One region of the Neorhizobium petrolearium genome, then DNA from elsewhere that is predicted to be linked to it. Evidence: predicted binding sites of a transcription regulator. Region 1 holds the regulator's gene; the other holds the start of a gene.

Region 1 (10,305 bases):
CTTGATGATCGCGGTCTTTCTTTCCGAATATGCCGGACCGACGACGCGCGGTATCGTCAAGCCTGCGATCGAGGTTCTGGCCGGCATCCCGACGATCGTCTACGGCCTCTTCGCCCTGGTCACCGTCGGTCCTTTCCTGCGCGATTGGCTGGCGCAGCCGCTCGGTCTCGGCACCTCTTCGTCTTCGGTGTTGACCGCTGGCCTGGTGATGGGAATCATGATCATTCCCTTCGTCAGCTCGCTCTCCGACGACATTATCAATGCCGTGCCCCAGGCCCTTCGCGACGGTTCCTACGGACTGGGGGCCACACAGTCGGAGACTATCAGACAGGTCGTTCTGCCGGCCGCCTTGCCCGGTATCGTGGGTGCAATCCTGCTGGCGGCAAGTCGCGCGATCGGGGAAACCATGATCGTGGTCCTTGGCGCGGGCGCTGCGGCGAAGCTTGACCTCAATCCTTTCGAGGCGATGACAACGGTCACCGTCAAGATCGTCAGTCAGCTGACGGGCGATACGGAGTTCGGAAGCCCCGAAACGCTGGTTGCATTCGCGCTTGGCCTGACCCTCTTCGTCATAACGCTTGGGCTGAACGTGCTGGCCCTTTACATCGTGCGCAAATACCGGGAGCAGTACGAATGACCGACGTGACCGTATTCGGCAACCCAGCCGTTCCGGCAAAGGGAAAGTCCCTTCTTGCCCTCGATGAACGAACCCGTCGTCGCAACAATGCGGAGGCCCGGTTTCGCCTGATGGGCAAGATCGCCGTGGCGATCGGTATCGTCGCACTGATCGGCCTCCTGCTGTCCATCCTGTCGAACGGCCTGTCGTCGTTCCAGCAGACCTACATCACCCTCAACGTCAATCTCGACGCTGCCGTTCTCGACAAGGCCGGCGATCGCAAGCCGGAGAACATCGCGAAGGTCTCGACCTTCGGATATGCGCCCATCATCGAGAAGGCGCTCCGCGACGCGATGGCGCAGAAGGGCATCACCATCGACGGCATGAACGCAAAGGCCGCCGCCGAGCTGATCTCCAAGGAGGCTCCCGCCGATCTCCGCAGGTTTGTGATGGCCGATCCGTCGGTGATTGGCCAGACCCATTCCTTTGATCTTCTGGCCGCGGGCCGTATCGACGGATATTACAAGGGGCGCGTGACGATGGAGAGCGCGAAGCTCGACCGCAATACGTCCCCCGAACAACTGATGCTGGCGGACAAGCTCAAGGAGGCGGGCATTCTGACGACCCGTTTCAACTGGAGCTTCTTCACGGCGCCGGACGCCTCCGATACCCGGCCTGAAGCGGCGGGCCTGGGGATTGCGGTCATTGGCTCCGCCTATATGATGCTGATCGTGTTCGTCCTGTCGCTGCCGATCGGCGTGGCTGCATCAATCTATCTTGAGGAATTTGCGCCGCAGAACCGCTTCACCGATCTGATCGAGGTGAACATCTCGAACCTTGCCGCGGTTCCCTCGATCGTCTTCGGTATTCTGGGCCTTGCCGTACTGATCAATTTCTTCGGTCTGCCGCAATCGGCGCCGGTTGTGGGGGGGCTTGTTCTGACCCTGATGACGTTGCCGACGATCATCATCGCCACTCGCGCCGCCCTCAAGGCCGTTCCACCGTCTATCCGCGACGCAGCGCTCGGTGTTGGCGCATCGAAGATGCAGTCCATCTTCCATCATGTTCTGCCCTTGGCGATGCCCGGTATCCTGACGGGGACGATCATCGGGCTGGCCCGAGCTCTCGGGGAGACTGCGCCTCTGCTGCTGATCGGCATGGTCGCCTTCGTGCGCGAATATCCCGCCGGTCCGCCGGATGGCTTCTTCGATCCGGCGTCGGCGCTTCCGGTCCAGGTCTATAACTGGACGCAGCGCGGCGACCCGGCATTCGTCGAACGTGCGTCCGGTGCCATCATCGTGCTTCTGGTATTCCTGATCCTAATGAACCTGGTCGCAATCATTCTTCGCCGCCGCTTCGAGCGCCGTTGGTAAAGGGGTGTGTAATGATGAATAATATCTCAACGACGATGACGACGACGCCGACGAAAGCTCCACTCATGAATGAACCGAAGATTTCCGCCCGTAACGTGCAGGTTTATTACGGCGAAAAGCACGCCATCAAGGATGTCAATATCGATATCCGCCCTCGGTCCGTGACAGCCTTCATCGGTCCGTCGGGCTGCGGCAAATCGACGTTCCTGCGTTGCATCAACCGGATGAATGACACGATCGCCAACTGCCGTGTCGAGGGCAACATATCGATCGACTCGGAGAACATTTACGATCCCAAGGTGGACCCGGTTCAGCTGCGCGCCAAGGTCGGCATGGTGTTCCAGAAGCCGAACCCTTTCCCGAAGTCGATCTACGAGAACGTCGCCTATGGCCCGCGCATTCATGGTCTGGCGCGAAAGAAGTCGGAGCTGGACGATATCGTGTCTTCGGCCCTGCAGAAGGCAGGACTGTGGGGCGAGGTGAAGGATCGTCTCGACAGCCCAGGTACGGGCCTTTCCGGCGGTCAGCAGCAGCGCCTGTGCATTGCGCGCGCCGTTGCCGTCAGCCCGGAAGTGATCCTGATGGACGAACCCTGTTCGGCGCTCGATCCGATCGCCACCGCCAAGGTCGAGGAGCTGATCCACGAACTGCGCGAAAACTTCACGATCGTCATCGTGACGCACTCGATGCAGCAGGCGGCCCGCGTATCGCAACGCACTGCCATGTTCCATCTCGGAAACCTGGTTGAGGAGAACGATACCGACAAGATGTTCACCAATCCGGATGACCAGCGTACGCAGGACTACATCATGGGCCGCTTCGGCTGATCGCCGGTTGCGGGCCCTTTCTGACAATCTGAGGATAAGACCATGTCTTCGACACATATCCTGTCTGCCTATGACGACGAACTGAAATATCTGAGCCGCCGGATTTCGGAGATGGGCGGGCTTGCGGAGCAGATGTGCGCGGATGCAGTGCGGGCACTGGTCAATTCCGATGCCGCCCTTGCCCAGAAGGTGATCTCCGACGACGTGATCCTCGACCATGCCGAGCGCGATATCGGCGACAAGGCGATCGTGACGATCGCCCGCCGCCAGCCGGTTGCGGGCGACCTGCGCGACATCGTCGGATCGCTGCGCATCGCCTCCGATCTGGAGCGGGTCGGCGACCTCGGCAAGAACACTGCCAAGCGGGTGATCGCGGTGCAGGGCACCGGTGTGCCGCGCAAGCTCGCGCGCGGCATCGAGCACCTGTCGGACCTGGCGCTGACGCAGCTGAAGGAAGTGCTGGACGTCTATTCTAGCCGTTCGGCCGAGAAGGCGGAGGCGATCCGCATCCGCGACGAGGAAATCGACGCGATGTACACGTCCCTGTTCCGCGAGCTTTTGACCTACATGATGGAAGATCCGCGCAACATCACCACCTGCACGCATCTTCTGTTCTGTGCCAAGAACATCGAGCGTATCGGCGACCACGCCACCAACATCGCCGAGACGATCTACTACATGACGACCGGCGCCCAGCCGGAAGGCGAGCGTCCGAAGGACGATACGTCGAACACGCTCGGCGCGATCACGGAATAATGGCGCCGAATGACGATGGAATGGTGACGGAGCTAAGACGGAATGCAGCCGAAGATCGCGGTCGTGGAGGATGAGGAGGCGCTGAGCGTGCTTCTTCGCTACAACCTTGAAGCGGAAGGTTATGAGGTGGAGACGATTCTGCGCGGGGATGAAGCCGAGATCAGGCTTCAGGAACGCACGCCGGATCTTCTGATCCTCGACTGGATGTTGCCCGGTGTTTCCGGCATCGAACTCTGCCGGCGGCTGAGGATGCGGCCGGAGACGGAGCGACTGCCGATCATCATGCTGACGGCGCGCGGCGAGGAGAGCGAACGGGTCCGCGGGCTTGCGACCGGCGCCGATGACTATGTCGTAAAGCCGTTCTCGACGCCGGAACTGATGGCGCGAGTGAAGGCGATGCTGCGGCGCGCGCGTCCGGAAGTGCTGTCGAGCGTCCTGCGCTGCGGCGACATCGAGCTGGACCGGGAGACGCACAGGGTGCATCGCAAGAGCCGCGAAGTGCGGCTCGGCCCGACGGAGTTCCGGCTTCTGGAATTCCTGATGGCCGCGCCCGGCCGGGTCTTCTCGCGCTCGCAGCTTCTCGACGGGGTGTGGGGCCACGACATCTATGTGGACGAGCGCACCGTCGACGTGCATGTCGGACGCCTCAGGAAGGCGCTCAACTTCTCCAACATGCAGGATGTCATCCGCACCGTCCGCGGCGCCGGATACTCGATGGAAGGACACTAGGGAGAGCACCGCGATGGGAGCGCGAGTTGTCGTGGTGATCGATGGCGATGAAACGCTGCGCGAAGTGCTGCGGTTCTCCCTTGTCGATGAAGGTTTCGACGTGACGCTGCTTTCGGCGGGCTCCGAGCTGATGGAGCGGTTGGTTTCGAGCCTTCCCGATGTACTGGTGCTGAGTTCGTCCCTTCCGGGGCTGAATGGCATCGAGATCTGCCGAAGACTTCGTACCGAACCAGCAACGATGCGGGTGCCCGTGGTCCTGCTTGTTCCGGCGGAAAGCGAGAGCGACAGGCTGACGGGTCTCGCTGCCGGCGCGGATGACTGCCTCGTAGAGCCATTCCCCTCCGTCGAGCTTGCCATAAGGGTGAAGAACCTTCTTCGCCGCATGCATCCGAATCTTCTGAGCCATATGATCAGGGTCGGAGACCTGACCCTCGACCGCGAAGCACACAGGGTCCACAGGCAGAAGAAGGAAGTCAGGCTCGGCCCCACCGAGTTCCGGCTTCTCGAGTTCCTGATGCGGTATCCGGGACGGGTCTATTCGCGGACGGAGCTGAAAAGGTCGCTCTGGGGTGATGGTGCAACCGTGGACGAGCGCGCCGTCGACGTGCACATCGGTCGCCTCCGGAAGGGCATCAGCCTGGGCAAGGCTGACCAGGTGATCCGGACCGTCCGCGGAGCGGGCTACGCCCTCGGCGACGTCTGAATTTTCTCGCGATCGTTGGAAGGCCTATGCTGCTTTTCTTTAGGGCTTCGCCGAGGGGCCTGCATCTCCTGTTTGTCGTGTCTTGTCAGGCCTGCGAACCACCGAAAGGTCCAGCTGCTGGTCTTGTTGCTCTGTAGCGGGCGAAGGCGATCGCTCCGAACAGGCCGACGGCCGCCGCGCCTCCCAGAATGCTGATCGATACTGCCTGGCCGACCCCCCAAGTTCCCAGCATGACAGCGAACGCAAAGGGGGCAAGTGCTGAGGAAAACTGGCGTGCGGCGGTCACCCAGCCGAGCCGTGCGCCATAACCGTGCCTTCCGAAAAGCTCCAGTGGAAGCGTTCCCCCGACGATGCTTGCGAGCCCCGATCCCAGACCGAACAGGATCGCGAATGCGATGAGACCGGGGAGCCACGGACTTGTCGCCATCAGGACGATAAGGGCGACGGCGAGCAATCCCGCGGAGATCACGGCGAGCACCGTCTGTGACAAGCGCCCTCCGAAGATCATGTTCAGGAGGCGGCTGGCGACCTGCGAGGGACCGAAGAGGGTGGAGACCATGAGGCCTGCCGTGCCAAGCCCAAGTGCTGTCAGCAGCGGAACCATGTGGACCAGCACGGAGGCCAGCACGAATCCTTCCAGGGCAAAGCCCGCAAGCATCAGAATAAAGACGCCACTGAACGCGGGGCCGGCTTCAGGCTGAACGGCCATCGCTCCGGATTGATTTACTGATGCCCGTGGTTCGGGCACGTCGCGGGGCAGTCTCCCGACCCACCAATGGATCGGAAGGCACACGGCGATATTCAGGATCGCGAAGACGAGGTAGATCTCACGCCAGCCGAGATAGTCATGCAGTGTTGCCGTGAGCGGCCAGAAGAGCGTTGATGCGAATCCCGCGATCAGCGTCAGATGGGTTATGCTGCGCTGTGGCTTGCTGCCTCCAACCTGCACGATCGCTGCAAATGCCGTGCTGTAGAGAACGAAGCTGGAGGCGATCTCCATTGCGACGAGTGAAATACCGAACGTCGTCGCATTCGGCGATGCGGCCGCGCAGCCAAGCGAGATGGCGGCAGCAAGCGAACCGGGGACCATGAGCCGGCCGGCTCCGAACCGGTCCGCCCAGTTTCCCGCTCTCGGTGCGAACAGTCCGCCAACCAGCAGCGCCACCGATAGCAGCCCGAAAAGCCTGTCTTGTTGGATGGAGAAGTCTCGTGCCATGTCCGGCGCGAGGATGCTGAAGGAATAATAAAGGGTACCGTAGCCGATGATCTGTGTTGCGCCGAGCGCCCAGATCAGGCGCGCGGGAGCTTTCCGCTCGGTCATTCTGCAGGTTCCACATCGTTCCGTTCCACCGCAGTGGATGTACCACAGCCACAACCAGCTTTGCCATCAGTCTTGGCCTTCATGTCGGCGATGCAGCACGCGTCGACTTCAGAAAGAGCAGGACCACCGCAGCAGCCACCGGACGCTGCCTCTGCGAGCACTGGATTGGTTACGCTGCAGACACCGGTTTCCGGGAGAACGAGATGCACCTCGCGGGCGGCGTTGCTGTCGCCTGCGAGTTCCGCCACGACCGAGCGGACCTGCTCGTACCCCGTTGCCATGAGAAATGTCGGCGCGCGCCCATAGGATTTCGAACCGACGATGAAGAAGCCGGGTTCCGGCTGTGTCAACTCGACCACGCCATGCGGCGGCACCGTTCCGCAGGAATGCAGGTTCGGATCGATCATGGGTGCGAGACGGTGGGGGGCTTCCACGGCCGGATCGAGATCGAGCCGGAGTTCCTTCAGGATGTCGAGATCGGGACGGAAGCCCGTGGCCACCACGATGCGGTCGACGGCAAGCCGCTCATGCCGGCCGTCGTGCAAAGCCTCCACGTCGAGGCGGCCGCCATTCTCGCGGACGGACTGGACTGCGAAGGGGGCCAGCAGCTTCACGCGGCCGCTGTCGATCGCCTCCTTCGCCGCCAGCCCGAGATCGCCGCGAGCCGGAAGCTGATCGTTCAATCCGCCGCCGAGAAGACGGTCGATTCCATTGCGGCGCAGCGCCCATGATATGGCCGTGGTCGGCGCGGTCTTCTGGACTTCGAGCAACGCCAGCACCACGTTGATGGCGGAATGGCCACTGCCGACGACGAGGATCGATGCAGCGGCATAGTCCGGCTTGCCGACGCCGGATACGTCCGGAATCCCATAGGCGATCCTGCCGCCCGCTTTGCTTTCTCCGATAACCGGAAGGCCGTCCACGCCCATCGGGCTTGGGCGTCTCCATGTCCCGGACGCATCGAGGACGGCGCTGGCGAGGACAGCCTTCTCTTCACCAGAGGCATCGACATAGCGGATCACGAAAGGCGAAGCGCCGCGTCCCCGGCTGGTGACTTTGTCGAGGTTCTCGCGCGTCACGGCGGTCACGGTCGAACCGTAGGCGACATGTGGGGCGATTTCCGCGAGCCGGGCGAGGGGATCGAGATACCGTTCGACGATCTCCGCCCCGGTCGGCAGTTCTTCGGGATCCGGGGCAATCCAGCCCGACCGGTGAAGCAGTTCGGCGGCCGAGTTCTCGATGACATAGCGCCAGGGCGAGAAGACACGCACGTGCCCCCAGGCCCGCAGCGACGTTCCCGCCGACGGCCCGCTTTCCAGGACCAGTGGACGGAGGCCGCGCTTCATAAGCTGCGCTGCCGCGGCGAGACCCACGGGACCCGCACCTATAACTGCTATGGGTAGCTTCGAAGGCATTTACCTGTCTCCTTCCGTATTTCTAGTTAATTCGAAATATGTGGGCAAAAAAATCAGGCCACCGCGGCCGCCTCCACGTCCTCGCATCGGCCGTCCGCACAGCACTCATCGGCCAGATAGCCGATCAGCGCCGACATTGCCTTGTAGTTTGCCCGGCAGATCAGCGTCGTTCCGTTTCGCTCCTGCGTCACCAGTCCCGCATCGATCAGCTTCCTGCAATGATGCGACAGAGTCGAAGCCGGAATCTCCAGCCGCTGTTGGAGGCCGCCGACCGGGAGCCCGTCGAAGCCCGCCCGAACCAGCGTGCGGTAAATCCGCAGCCGCGTCGGGTTGCCCAGGGATTCCATCTGTGAGGACGCTATTTCGATATTCATGGAAATACCGATACCGCGCCGAGCGTGGCCCGTCAAGCACTTCTGCCGGACGTGCTTCCTTGCCAAGCCCAAGGCATGCAATGCCGGTGCTGCCAGGTCCTTACAACGATCCCGATTGTTCACAATTAAGGCGGCGGTCGAATGTGCCCCGTTTTTCATCAGACGCTTTACATTTCTGTTTTTGTATCGTAATGAAGGTGTCATTCGTTTTCCGAATTATAGGTCGCTCGTGACGCTCTCTGGTTCATCCTTGCACCGACCAGCTTCGCTCGAAGATCTCGAGCGCAGGCTTCAGCTCGATCTCCTGTGGCTCAACCAGCCGCCGAAGGCCTGGCTTCCTAGGACCGAAGTCGATAGTGCCGAGGTTCTGGACGTGGCCGTAATCGGGGCCGGTCTCTGCGGGCTGGTGACGCTGGCCGCCTTGAAGAAGGTCGGCATCTGCAATGTCCGCGCCTTCGACCGCGCTCCGAAAGGGCGGGAGGGCCCCTGGATCACCTATGCGCGGATGGAGACGCTGCGTACCCGCAAAGATGCCGCGGGGCCGGCGCTCGGCATCCCGTCGTTGACTTTCCGTGCGTGGTTCGAGGCGCAATATGGCGCTCAGGCCTATCTCGATATGGGCCTCATTCCACGTCCCATGTGGATGGACTATCTCGTCTGGTATCGGCGGGTCCTCGATCTCGACGTGGTCAACGACGCCACCCTGTCGGCAATCGGCTTTCGCGAAGATGGCCTGATCGCTCTGGACTTCGAAAGGGCCGGAGCGAAGGAGCAGGTTCTCGCCCGCCGCGTGGTTCTGGCGACCGGCCTCGACGGGCTCGGCGCTCCGACGCTTCCAGATGTCGCCGCCCGCGTGCCGTCGCGCTTCGTGAAACACGGCGCCGATGTCATCGACATGGCTTCCTTGAAGGGCAAGCGCGTTTCTGTCGTCGGCGCCGGCGCATCGGCGATGGACAATGCCGCAGCCGCCCTGGAGGCGGGTGCTGCGCGCGTCGACATCTTTGTGCGTCGTGCCGATATCCCGCGCGTCGACAAATTCACCGGGGTCGGCAACCAGGGCATGACGCAGGGTTATGTCGGCCTGCCGGATGCGGACAAGTGGACCTATATGGTTGCCGGCGAACGGGCCCAGATCCCGCCGCCGCGCCACAGCGTGCTGCGCGTCTCGCGCCATCTGAACGCCTTCTTTCATCTGGCAAGCCCGATAAGTGAGCTCGTCGAGGCCGGCGATGCGGTGGACGTGGTGACGCCGAAGGGGCGTTACCGGACCGATCTGGTGATCTTCGCGACGGGTTTCTCGGTCGATTTCGGCAAGCGGCCGGAATTTTCCGCGCTCGCCGGCAAGATCCTGCTCTGGCGCGACGCTTACACTCCGCCCGCCGGGTGGGAGCATGAAGGTGTTGGTTCGACGCCCTATCTCGGCCCTTCTTTCGAATTTCTGCCGAAGCCGGGGCTCGATCCCGGTCTTGCCGCCTCGGTCTCGCGGGTCGCCTGCTTCGCCTATCCGGCGGTTCCCTCGCACGGAAAGATCACCAGCGGGATACCTTCGATCAGCGATGGCGCGGCGCGCTTGGCGACGGGTCTCGCACGGTCGCTCTTCGTGGAGGACCGGACCTACCATCTCGATCGCTTTCTCGCATTCGATACGCCGGAACTTCTGGGCGACGAATGGACGGACGCGGATATTGACGAGGACATGAGCATTGCCAATGGATGAACGACGTCCGGAGCTTCAGATTTTCTACGGCATCTCGTCGCCATGGGCCTATTTCGGCGCCCAAAGGGCGGTTGCGATTGCCCGTGAGAATGACGCAGGCGTGCGGCTCAGGCCGATCCGCATCATCGAGGCGAATGGCGGCATCCCGCTGCGCAAGCGTCCCGATGCGCGCCAGCTCTACCACGAGGTCGAACTGCGCCGCTGGCGGGACTATCTCGGCATGCCGCTTAACCTGAAACCGAAATTCTACCCCTGCCGCACGATCGAGCCAGCCGCGCAGGCGGTGATCGCGCTCCAGAAGGCGGGCCTCGACGCGATTTCCTTCTCGTTCGCCGTGCAGCGGGCGCTTTGGGCCGAGGACCGCGACATCGCCGACCTCTCCACCCTCCGCGATATCGCGCGGGCAACGGCCGGCGAGACTGCGGCAGGGCTCGTCGCCGATCCGCAGCCGGACGATATCGTCGCGGAGTGGCA
Region 2 (10,305 bases), 430 kb from region 1:
CCAGGGCGCCGGCTGGCGGACTGGTCGCCAAGACGATGTGCGGTGAGACCATTGCCGTCGATACGGTGATGCTGGCGCTTGGCCGTGACCCGAACACAGACGGTTTGGGCCTTGAAGCAGCAGGCGTCGAAGTGAACGAACGTGGCGCCATCGTCGTCGACAAATATTCCCGCACCAGCGTGCCGCATATCTATGCGCTCGGCGATGTCACCGATCGGGTGCAGCTGACGCCGGTGGCGATCCATGAGGCGATGTGCTTCATCGAAACCGTCTATAAGGACAATCCGACGGCCCCGGATCATGAACTGATCCCGACCGCGGTCTTCTCGCAGCCGGAGATCGGCACGGTGGGCCTCTCGGAGGAAGAGGCGGCCAAACGCTATCCGGAACTCGAAATCTACCGCGCCGAATTCCGGCCGATGAAGGCGACGCTGTCGGGCCGCGCGGAAAAGATGATCATGAAGCTGGTCGTTGATGCGGCAAGCCGCAAGGTGGTGGGCGCTCACGTGCTCGGCCACGATGCGGGCGAGATGGCGCAGCTTCTCGGCATCTCGCTGAAGGCGGGCGTCACCAAGGACGATTTCGACCGCACCATGGCTGTCCATCCAACGGCGGCGGAGGAATTCGTCACCATGTATAACCCGAGCTATCGCGTCCGGAACGGCGAGCGCATCTGACGCACTCGCGGCGGACAGCCCTACTGACGGCGACGCCGGAAACGGTGAAACATGGCTGCATCAATGCCGGAAAGGCGGCTATGCAAGGGCTCCGTTAAGGTTTATAAGCCGCGTCTATTTCGAGAAAGGCTGCCCGGCAGGCGATCGCCGTGGTGAAAACAGGTGAGTGAGATGGCACAGAATTGGACCCCGAGCAGTTGGCGGAAAAAACCGATCCAGCAGGTGCCGGACTATCCGGACCAGGCCGCGCTGGCCGCGACGGAAGCTCAGCTCGCGACCTTTCCGCCGCTCGTTTTTGCCGGCGAGGCCCGTCGCCTGAAGAGCCAGCTCGCCAAGGTGGCGGAAGGCGATGCCTTCCTGCTCCAGGGGGGCGATTGCGCCGAAAGCTTCGTGGAGCATGGCGCCGACAATATCCGCGACTTCTTCCGTTCGTTCCTGCAAATGGCCGTCGTGCTGACCTATGGGGCTCAGCTTCCGGTGGTCAAGGTCGGACGTATCGCCGGCCAGTTCGCCAAGCCGCGCAGCAATTCCCACGAGACGCAGGATGGCAAGACGCTGCTCACCTATCGCGGCGACATCGTCAACGGCACGGAATTCACCGAGACGGCCCGCGCGCCGGATCCGGAGCGCCAGATGATGGCCTACCGTCAATCGGCGGCGACCCTCAACCTGCTGCGCGCCTTCGCGATGGGTGGCTATGCCAACCTGGAAAACGTGCACAAGTGGATGCTGGGCTTCGTGAAGGATAGCCCGCAGGGCGAGCGCTATCGCAAGCTTGCCGACCGCATCAGCGAGACCATGGATTTCATGAAGGCGATCGGTATCACCTCCGAAAACCAGCCCAGCCTGCGCGAGACCGACTTCTTCACCAGTCATGAAGCGCTGCTGCTCGGTTACGAAGAGGCCTTCACCCGCATCGACTCCACCTCGGGCGACTGGTACGCGACCTCCGGCCACATGCTGTGGATCGGCGACCGTACCCGCCAGCTCGACCACGCGCATGTGGAATATTTCCGCGGAATCAAGAATCCGATCGGTTTGAAATGCGGCCCGTCGCTGCAGGCCGACAATCTGATCGAGCTGATCGATGCCTTGAACCCGGCCAATGAGCCTGGCCGCCTGACGCTGATCTGCCGCTTCGGCCACGACAAGGTCGCCGACTCCCTGCCGAAGCTGATCCGCGCCGTCGAGCGCGAGGGCAAGAAGGTCGTCTGGTCCTGCGACCCGATGCATGGCAATACGATCACGCTCAACAGCTACAAGACGCGGCCCTTCGACCGTATTCTGTCGGAAGTGGAAAGCTTCTTCCAGATTCACCGCGCCGAAGGCACGCATCCCGGCGGCATCCATGTCGAGATGACCGGCAAGGACGTGACGGAGTGCACCGGCGGCGCCCGCGCGGTGACGGCCGGCGACCTGCAGGACCGCTACCACACCCATTGCGATCCGCGCCTCAATGCCGATCAGGCGCTGGAACTGGCCTTCCTGCTCGCCGAGCGGATGAAAAGCGGCCGCGACGAGAAGCGCATGGCCGTCAACGGCTGACATTTTTCATGTCGAGACAACGATAGGCCGGCAGCGATGCCGGCCTTTTCGTTATCTCATGGCTGCAGCTCACAATAAGGATAAGCGAAATCGATTTGACCTGCGCTGTCATGCCCGCGACATTGCATTCGGGCATATTCGAATGGAGGCTCCCGTGGAGCAGACGAACAGCGGCCGGTGTCTATGCGGTTCCATCCGGTTTGAGACGACGGGGCCCCTGCGGACGGCGACGGCCTGCCATTGCTCGCAATGCCGCAGGCAGACCGGGCTCTTCTATGTCGCAACCGCCGTGCGGCCTCAGAACCTTCGCATTCAAGGGGAGGAGACGCTCTCCTGGTACCGCGCGAGCGACATGGCCCGGCGCGGTTTCTGCTCCACATGCGGATCCGCGCTTTTCTGGCAGGCCGACGGGGTGGATCAGATTTCGATCATGGCCGGTGCATTCGATCAGCCGAGCGGGCTTGTCATGGGTGAACACATCTATTGCGCCGATAAGGGGGATTTTTACGACATTCCCGAGGATGGCGTACCCCATCATCCCGGCGGTAGGCCCACATCTGCTTGAAACGTCATAAAAATTTTCCCTGGAGCACGTTGCCGCCATCTTCGGCCGGCGCTAAATCCTGACCATGACCCAGGACATCAGCCAGACCCTCCGCATCGCCATAGCCCAGCTCAATCCGACCGTCGGCGATGTCGTCGGCAATCTGGCGCTCGCCCGTGAAGCACGTCGGGACGCCGCCCGCAACGGGGCCGACCTTGTTCTCTTCACCGAACTCTTTATTGCCGGTTATCCTCCGGAGGACCTCGTGGTGAAGCCGGCCTTTCTGAAAACCTGCCTGGATGCCGTCGAACAGCTTGCGGCCGATACGGCCGACGGCGGGCCGGGCGTCGTCATCGGCTTTCCACGCCAGGGCAGGGAGGGCCGGCACAATTCGATCGCCGTGCTCGATGGCGGCAAGGTGATAGCAATCCGCGACAAGGTAGATTTGCCGAACTACGGCGAGTTCGATGAAAAGCGTGTCTTCATTGCCGGCGAAATGCCGGGGCCGGTGAATTTCCGCGGCGTCAGGCTCGGCGTTCCGATCTGCGAGGATATCTGGGGTGAGCTCGGCGTCTGCGAGACTCTGTCGGAAAGCGGCGCGGAGATCCTGCTCGTGCCGAACGGCTCGCCCTATTATCGCGGCAAGATGGATATCCGCCATCAGGTGGTGCTGAAACAGGTCATCGAGACCGGCCTGCCGATGATCTATGCTGCGCAAGTCGGCGGCCAGGACGAACTGGTCTTCGACGGCGCGAGTTTTGCCTTCAATGCGGACAAGACACTTGCCTTCCAGATGGACCAATTCCAACCGGCGGTGACGGTGACGGAATGGAACAGGGTCCACGATACCTGGCGCTGCACCGATGGGCCGATGGCGCGCATCCCGGAAAAGGAGGAAGCGGATTACCGCGCCTGCCTGCTCGGCTTCCGCGATTATGTCAACAAGAACGGCTTCAAATCCGTGATCCTCGGCCTGTCCGGCGGCATCGACTCGGCATTGTGCGCGGCCATCGCCGTCGATGCACTGGGTGCGGAGCGGGTGCGCAGCGTGATGCTGCCTTACCGCTACACCTCCGAGGAGTCGCTGAAGGATGCCGCCGATTGCGCCCGTGCGCTCGGCTGCCGCTACGATATTGTGCCGATCGCCGAGCCCGTCGAGGGTTTTTCGTCGGCGCTCTCGGAGCTTTTCGATGGCACGGACGAGGGCGTTACCGAAGAGAACCTGCAGAGCCGGGCGCGCGGCACCATTCTCATGGCGATCTCCAACAAGTTCGGTTCGATGGTGGTGACGACCGGCAACAAGTCGGAAATGTCGGTGGGTTACGCGACGCTCTACGGCGACATGAACGGCGGCTTCAATCCGATCAAGGATCTCTACAAGATGCAGGTTTATGCGCTTGCTGCCTGGCGCAACCAGCACCTGCCGCCGGATGCGCTTGGACCGTCGGGCGCAGTGATCCCGAAGAATATCCTCTCCAAGGCGCCGTCGGCGGAACTCAGGCCTGATCAGACGGACCAGGATTCGTTGCCGTCTTATCCCGTCCTCGACGACATTCTCGAATGCCTGGTGGAGATGGAAATGGGCACGGAGGAGATCGTCTCGCGCGGCCACGACATCACGACCGTCCACCGCATCGAGCATCTGCTTTATCTGGCCGAATACAAGCGGCGGCAATCGGCGCCAGGCGTCAAGATCACCAGGAAGAATTTCGGCCGCGATCGGCGTTATCCGATCACCAACCGGTTCCGGGACCGATAGGTGACCGATCATTTGACCGGGTGAGACGGGAAGATCGGGCGGCTCCACTTGAAACGCTGATCATGGCTTGGCATAACGCCTCCGTCAGGTGCCTGCCTTGCGCAGGAGAATCGGGAATCCGGTGGGAAACCGGAACGTGCCCAACGCTGTGAGGCGGACGCTTGGCCGCAATTCGAAAGCCACTGGAATTTCCGGGAAGGCGGCGGCAGGGGCGGATGAAGCCAAGTCAGAAGACCGGCCTGGCAAGATAGATCGAACCGCGCGGACGGCGGCGAGGTTTCTTGATGCTCCTGCGCGTTCGCGCAGGCGGCGTCAGCATTGTTGGGGATAGACGATGCAGCCCGATCCTTTTGCGCATGCCTTGATATCTGCAGGCGAATTTCCGGAATGCGACCGCGCTGCGGTCTATCGCGTGATCGAAACCCGCCGCGACGTGCGCGACCAGTTTCTGCCGGACCCGCTTCCGGACGACCTCGTGATGCGGCTGCTCGGCGCCGCACATTCGGCGCCCTCGGTGGGGTTCATGCAGCCATGGAATTTCATCCTCGTGCGGGATCCCGAGATACGCCAGGCGGCATGGAGTGCCTTTTCGCGAGCCAATGACGAGGCGGCGGAAATGTTTCCGGAGGAGCGCCGCGACATATACCGCAGCCTGAAGCTCGAAGGCATCCGAAAGGCGCCGCTCTCGATCTGCGTGACCTGCGATCCGGATCGCGCCGGGCCGGTCGTCATCGGCCGTACCCATGATCCGCGCATGGATGTCTATTCGACCGTCTGCGCCGTGCAGAACCTGTGGCTTGCCGCCCGCGCCGAAGGGGTCGGCGTCGGCTGGGTGAGCATCTTTCATGAGGAGGATCTGCGCGCCCTGCTCGGCATTCCCGAGCGGATCAGGATCGTCGCCTGGCTGTGCGTCGGCTACGTCGATCAGCTTTATCGGGAGCCGGAATTGGCGGTGAAGGGCTGGCGCGAGCGGCTACCGCTCGAAGACCTGGTTTTCACCGATCGATGGGGCGAGTGCTGACAACTACTGCTGCGGCTGCGGCCCGCTGGATTTCGGATGGGCGAGGTCGATGTCTTCCTCAGGCAGGAATGTCGGGCCGACCATACGTACCTTTTTGTTCGGATCGTAGGGACGTTCCGGCCCCGGCAGGTTCGGCTGGGCGGCAGCCGCCTGCGGCTGTTTGACACGCAGATCGATGATGCCGGAGTAGGGCTCCTCCTTCGGCAACTCGATACCCTGCAGCTTCATTCTCTCCTTGCGGTCCTCTTCCACATCGGAAGGAATGCAGTTGTTGGAGCGGATTGCAGCCAGGATCGCGCCGCGCTCGCCGGAGGAGCGAACCAGTTGCCGGGCATTGTCTCTTTCCGCAACAAGCGCGTCGCGGCTTTGCTCCATGGCATCGAGCGTCTGCCGCATCTGATCGCAGACTTCGTCCTTCGGGCCGCCGAGGACAACGACACTGCCCGTGCCGCAGCCCGCCCGGCGCATCTCGATCCTGAGCCCGCGGATTTCGCTGTTCTGGTCGCTGAGTTCCCGCGCATAGCGCCGTATCTCGGCCGTGTTGCCGATGATCTGCGGTGCGTTGTTGAGCTGCCGGTAAAGGGCTGCACAGGTCGCGATATCCCGCGCGGAGGCCGCGGCGGGAACAAGCAGCAGCGGGGCGATCATCAGGCCGCAAAGGCGCATGAGGTATTGTCCGGCTCTCTCCAATCACATGATTGCATCATGGAGCAGGCCGGTTGACAATATCATAAAATCCGCTGCCCAAAGATTATTACTTAATTATCATGTGGTTATATTTAAAATTTAAAGTTGAATCTCCAGATCGGGTTGCGATGCTTCCACCACCGCAAGCGCAGCCATGTTCACGACGCCGCGCGAGGTGACCGAGGGCGACAGGATATGCACCGGCATGGCGGCGCCGAGCAGGACCGGGCCGACATGCAGCGCGTCGGTCATGTTCCGCACGACGCCGAGCGAGATGTTCGCGGCATCGAGGTTCGGGAAGATCAGCAGGTTGGCGTCACCAGTCAGTGAACTGTTCGGCATAGCACGCTTGCGCACCGTTTCGGAAAGCGCCGAACCGGCCTGCATTTCGCCGTCCACTTCCAGGCCAGGAGCCTGTTCGCGCACCAGCTTCAGGGCACTGCGCATCTTCTGGGCGCTTTCGGAATCCCGTGAGCCGAAGTTCGAATGGCAGATCAGCGCTGCCTTCGGGAGGATGCCGAAGCGGCGGACTTCCTCGGCCGCCAGGATGGTGATCTCGGCGATCTCCTGCGCCGACGGATTGTAGTTGACGAACGTATCGGCGAGGAAGAGCGCGCCGCGCTGAGAGATCACGAGGCTGAGCCCCGAGAAGGCGCAGACGCCCGGACGCCGGCCGATGATCTGGTCGACGTCCTTCAGGTGCCGGTCATAACCGCCCTCGACGCCGCAGATCAGCGCATCGGCTTCGCCGCGTTTCACCGACAATAAACCGATCACCGTATTGTTGGTGCGCACGATGGTGCGGGCGCTTTCCGGGTTGATGCCCTTGCGGCCGACCAGGGCGAAATAATCGTCAACATAATCGCGGTAGCGCGGATCGTCTTCCGGATTGACCACGGCGAAATCGACATTCGGGCGGATGCGGATGCCGAAACGCTTGAGCCGGGCTTCGATCACCGACGGGCGGCCGATCAGGATCGGCGTTGCCGTCTTTTCCTCCAAGAGCACCTGGGCTGCCCGCAGCACGCGTTCGTCCTCGCCTTCGGCAAAGATGACTCGCTTCCTTTCGGCCGTCTTGGCGGCGTTGAAGATCGGCTTCATCACGAAGCCGGAGCGCCAGACGAAACGGTTCAGCTGGTCGAGATAGGCATCGAAATCTTGGATCGGCCTCGACGCGACGCCGCTTTCAGCGGCAGCTCTGGCGACGGCCGGCGCGATGCGCAGGATGAGGCGTGGATCGAAGGGCGAGGGGATCAGGTAATCCGGACCGAAGACCGGCGTATCGCCGGAATAGGCGCGTGCGGCAACGTCGGAGACTTCTTCGCGCGCGAGGGCTGCGATCGCCTTGACCGCCGCCATCTTCATGTCCTCGTTGATCGTCCGGGCGCCGCAATCGAGCGCCCCACGGAAGATATAGGGGAAGCACAGCACGTTGTTGACCTGGTTCGGGAAATCCGAGCGGCCGGTGCAGATCATCGCGTCCGGGCGCGCTGCGCGCGCAAGCTCAGGCATGATTTCCGGAGTCGGATTGGCAAGCGCCATGATCAGCGGCTTCGGTGCCATGCGGGCGAGCAGTTCCGGTTTGAGCACACCCGCGGCGGAAAGCCCGAGGAAGACATCGGCATCGTCGATGCTGTCGGCAAGTACGCGCTTGTCACTCTTCTGCGCGTAGATCGCCTTCCATTCGTCCATCAGCTCGGTGCGGCCTTCATAGACGAGGCCCTCGATATCGTGGACCCAGATATTCTCCCTCCTTGCACCGAGCGAGACGAGGAGATGCAGACAGGCGAGAGCCGCGGCACCGGCGCCCGACGTGACGATTTTCACGTCGGCGATATTCTTGCCGGCAAGCTCCAGTCCGTTGAGGATCGCGGCGGCGACGATGATCGCGGTGCCGTGCTGGTCGTCATGGAAGACTGGAATGTTCATTTTTTCGCGAAGCCGACGCTCCACCTCGAAACATTCCGGCGCCTTGATGTCTTCGAGGTTGATACCGCCGAAGGTCGGCTCCAGCGCCGAGACGGTCGAGACCATGGCATCGATACTCGCCGCATCGATTTCGATGTCGAAGACGTCGATGCCCGCGAATTTCTTGAAGAGAACGGCTTTCCCTTCCATCACCGGCTTCGAGGCGAGCGGTCCGATATTGCCGAGGCCGAGTACGGCAGTACCATTGGAGATGACGGCGACAAGATTGGCGCGGGCGGTGTAATCCGCCGCCATATCGGGATTGTCGCGGATCGCAAGGCAGGGTGCCGCCACCCCGGGCGAATAGGCGAGCGCCAGGTCGCGCTGGTTGCCGAGCGGCTTGGTCGCCTGGATTTCCAGTTTGCCGGGGCGGGGATAGCGGTGGAAGAACAGCGCCTGTTCATCGAGATCGCCGCTGGCTGGCGTGGCGGTCGATTTCGGTTTTTCTTGCGCGTTCATGGTTCCTCCTGGCTTGTCTTGTTCTGTCTCTGCTGGATCGAAAGGAGAGAGTCCTCCTTACATCAATCGACCCGACGGAACAGCAGCTAATTTGCGGTCGTGGCGGAAATCGGAAGGAGAGCGGGAATGACGCTCGGCTGCCCTCAGGAGCGGCTTTTCCATGTTTTGTCATCATCCTGAAACACGAGTCTGGTTTTGGAAATCACGAGAGGCGGCAGCGAAAGGACGACTTCGTGACCGGTCAAGTGGATACAAGGCATTTCAGAACGCTTTTCATTTCGGACGTGCATCTGGGTTCCAAGGCCGCCCGAACCGATTTTCTCCTGGATTTCCTGCGTTATCATGAAGCTGATACGCTGTTTCTGGTCGGCGATATCGTTGACGGCTGGCGCCTGAAGCGCAACTGGTACTGGCCGCAAGGCTGCAATGACGTCGTGCAGAAGCTCCTGCGCAAAGCGCGAAAGGGCGCCCGCATCGTCTATATTCCCGGCAATCACGATGAGTTCCTGCGTTCGTTTCCGGGAATGCATTTCGGCGGCATCGAAGTGGCCGAACGCGCGATCTACGAAATGGCGGACGGCAAGAAATACCTGATCCTGCACGGTGACGAATTCGACGTGGTCGTACGCAATGCCCGTCTGCTCGCCTATCTCGGCGATTGGGCCTATGACGCGGCGATCGCCATCAACGTCGTGCTTGCCGCCGTCCGCCGCCGCCTCGGCATGCCCTATTGGTCCTTCTCCGCCTGGGCGAAGCTGCAGGTCAAGCATGCGGTCAACTTCATCGGCGAGTTCCAGCGTGTCGTGGCCGAGGAAGCCCGCCGCAACAATGTCGACGGCGTCATCTGCGGCCATATCCATCACGCGGTGATGGAAGATATCGAGGGCATCCATTACGTCAACACCGGCGACTGGGTGGAAAGCTGCACGGCGATTGCCGAGAACCACGACGGCACGCTCGAAATGATCTCGTGGCAGAAGATCGGCAACACGGCCGAGATCAAGGCTCTGCCGAAGCCGCAGTCGGTCGAGGATATGCAGGCCGCTTGAGAAGCGGCCGTGGATGGCGGATCGTATCAGATGGCTATTTCTGGCCATAGGCAGGGTCGGGGCGCTTGTGTTAGGTAAGCTGGAAATTTCAGCAACCTGCCCGTGAAGTCGTGATTCCTCCCCATACGGCGCCTCCAGCGCCCCGGTTATTCCAACTGCGCTGTGCCCTTGCCTACGGAGCGCCGCTCGGGGTCAATGGCATTATCTTGCCCTACCTGCCCGTCTGGCTCGACGCACTGGCTTTCACGGAATTCGAAATCGGCATCATATTGGCGATGCAGCTTCTCCTGCGCGTGCTTGCAGCGCCGGTATCGGGCTTTTTCGCAGACCGCCTGAGCGAGCGGACTTTGATTCTTGCATGGTCCGGCGCGCTGTCGTTGTTGACGGCCCTGGCCATGTTCTTTGTTCGTGACTTCTGGTCGGTCCTTCTGGTCATCGGGATTCAGGCGGCTGTGTTTGCGCCTTACCCGCCGATCGTCGAATCGATCGCAGTGACCGGAGTGCGCCGCTGGGGGTTCCAATACGGATCGATGCGCGTCTGGGGTTCCATTGGTTTCGTGGCCGCGACCCTTTTCGTCGGCGAGTTGCGCGGCGTC

What was found. Region 1 encodes PhoB, which activates phosphate uptake and scavenging genes when phosphate is short. Its sites were predicted from a motif close to TGTCATNNANCTGTCAT; they were not measured.
Region 2: QEO92_RS09280 (UDP-2,3-diacylglucosamine diphosphatase) is a predicted target of PhoB. The motif match lies at 8,827-8,843, and genes of this name have one in related genera.

The regions. Positions count from the first base shown of each region.
Region 1 covers NZ_CP123000.1:1,361,824-1,372,128, forward strand. Annotated here, with positions in the region: gene pstC (phosphate ABC transporter permease subunit PstC) at 1-637, shown strand, start outside; gene pstA (phosphate ABC transporter permease PstA) at 634-1,989, shown strand; gene pstB (phosphate ABC transporter ATP-binding protein PstB) at 2,025-2,816, shown strand; gene phoU (phosphate signaling complex protein PhoU) at 2,859-3,572, shown strand; gene phoB (phosphate regulon transcriptional regulator PhoB) at 3,615-4,301, shown strand; gene QEO92_RS06960 (winged helix-turn-helix domain-containing protein) at 4,315-5,004, shown strand; gene arsK (arsenite efflux MFS transporter ArsK) at 5,090-6,325, opposite strand; gene QEO92_RS06970 (FAD-dependent oxidoreductase) at 6,322-7,740, opposite strand; gene QEO92_RS06975 (ArsR/SmtB family transcription factor) at 7,794-8,114, opposite strand; gene QEO92_RS06980 (NAD(P)-binding domain-containing protein) at 8,365-9,831, shown strand; gene QEO92_RS06985 (2-hydroxychromene-2-carboxylate isomerase) at 9,824-10,305, shown strand, end outside.
Region 2 covers NZ_CP123000.1:1,795,250-1,805,554, forward strand. Annotated here, with positions in the region: gene gor (glutathione-disulfide reductase) at 1-677, shown strand, start outside; gene QEO92_RS09250 (class II 3-deoxy-7-phosphoheptulonate synthase) at 849-2,222, shown strand; gene QEO92_RS09255 (GFA family protein) at 2,377-2,787, shown strand; gene QEO92_RS09260 (NAD+ synthase) at 2,852-4,525, shown strand; cobalamin riboswitch at 4,595-4,782, shown strand; gene bluB (5,6-dimethylbenzimidazole synthase) at 4,860-5,546, shown strand; gene QEO92_RS09270 (hypothetical protein) at 5,550-6,212, opposite strand; gene QEO92_RS09275 (NADP-dependent malic enzyme) at 6,333-8,660, opposite strand; gene QEO92_RS09280 (UDP-2,3-diacylglucosamine diphosphatase) at 8,894-9,709, shown strand; gene QEO92_RS09285 (MFS transporter) at 9,916-10,305, shown strand, end outside.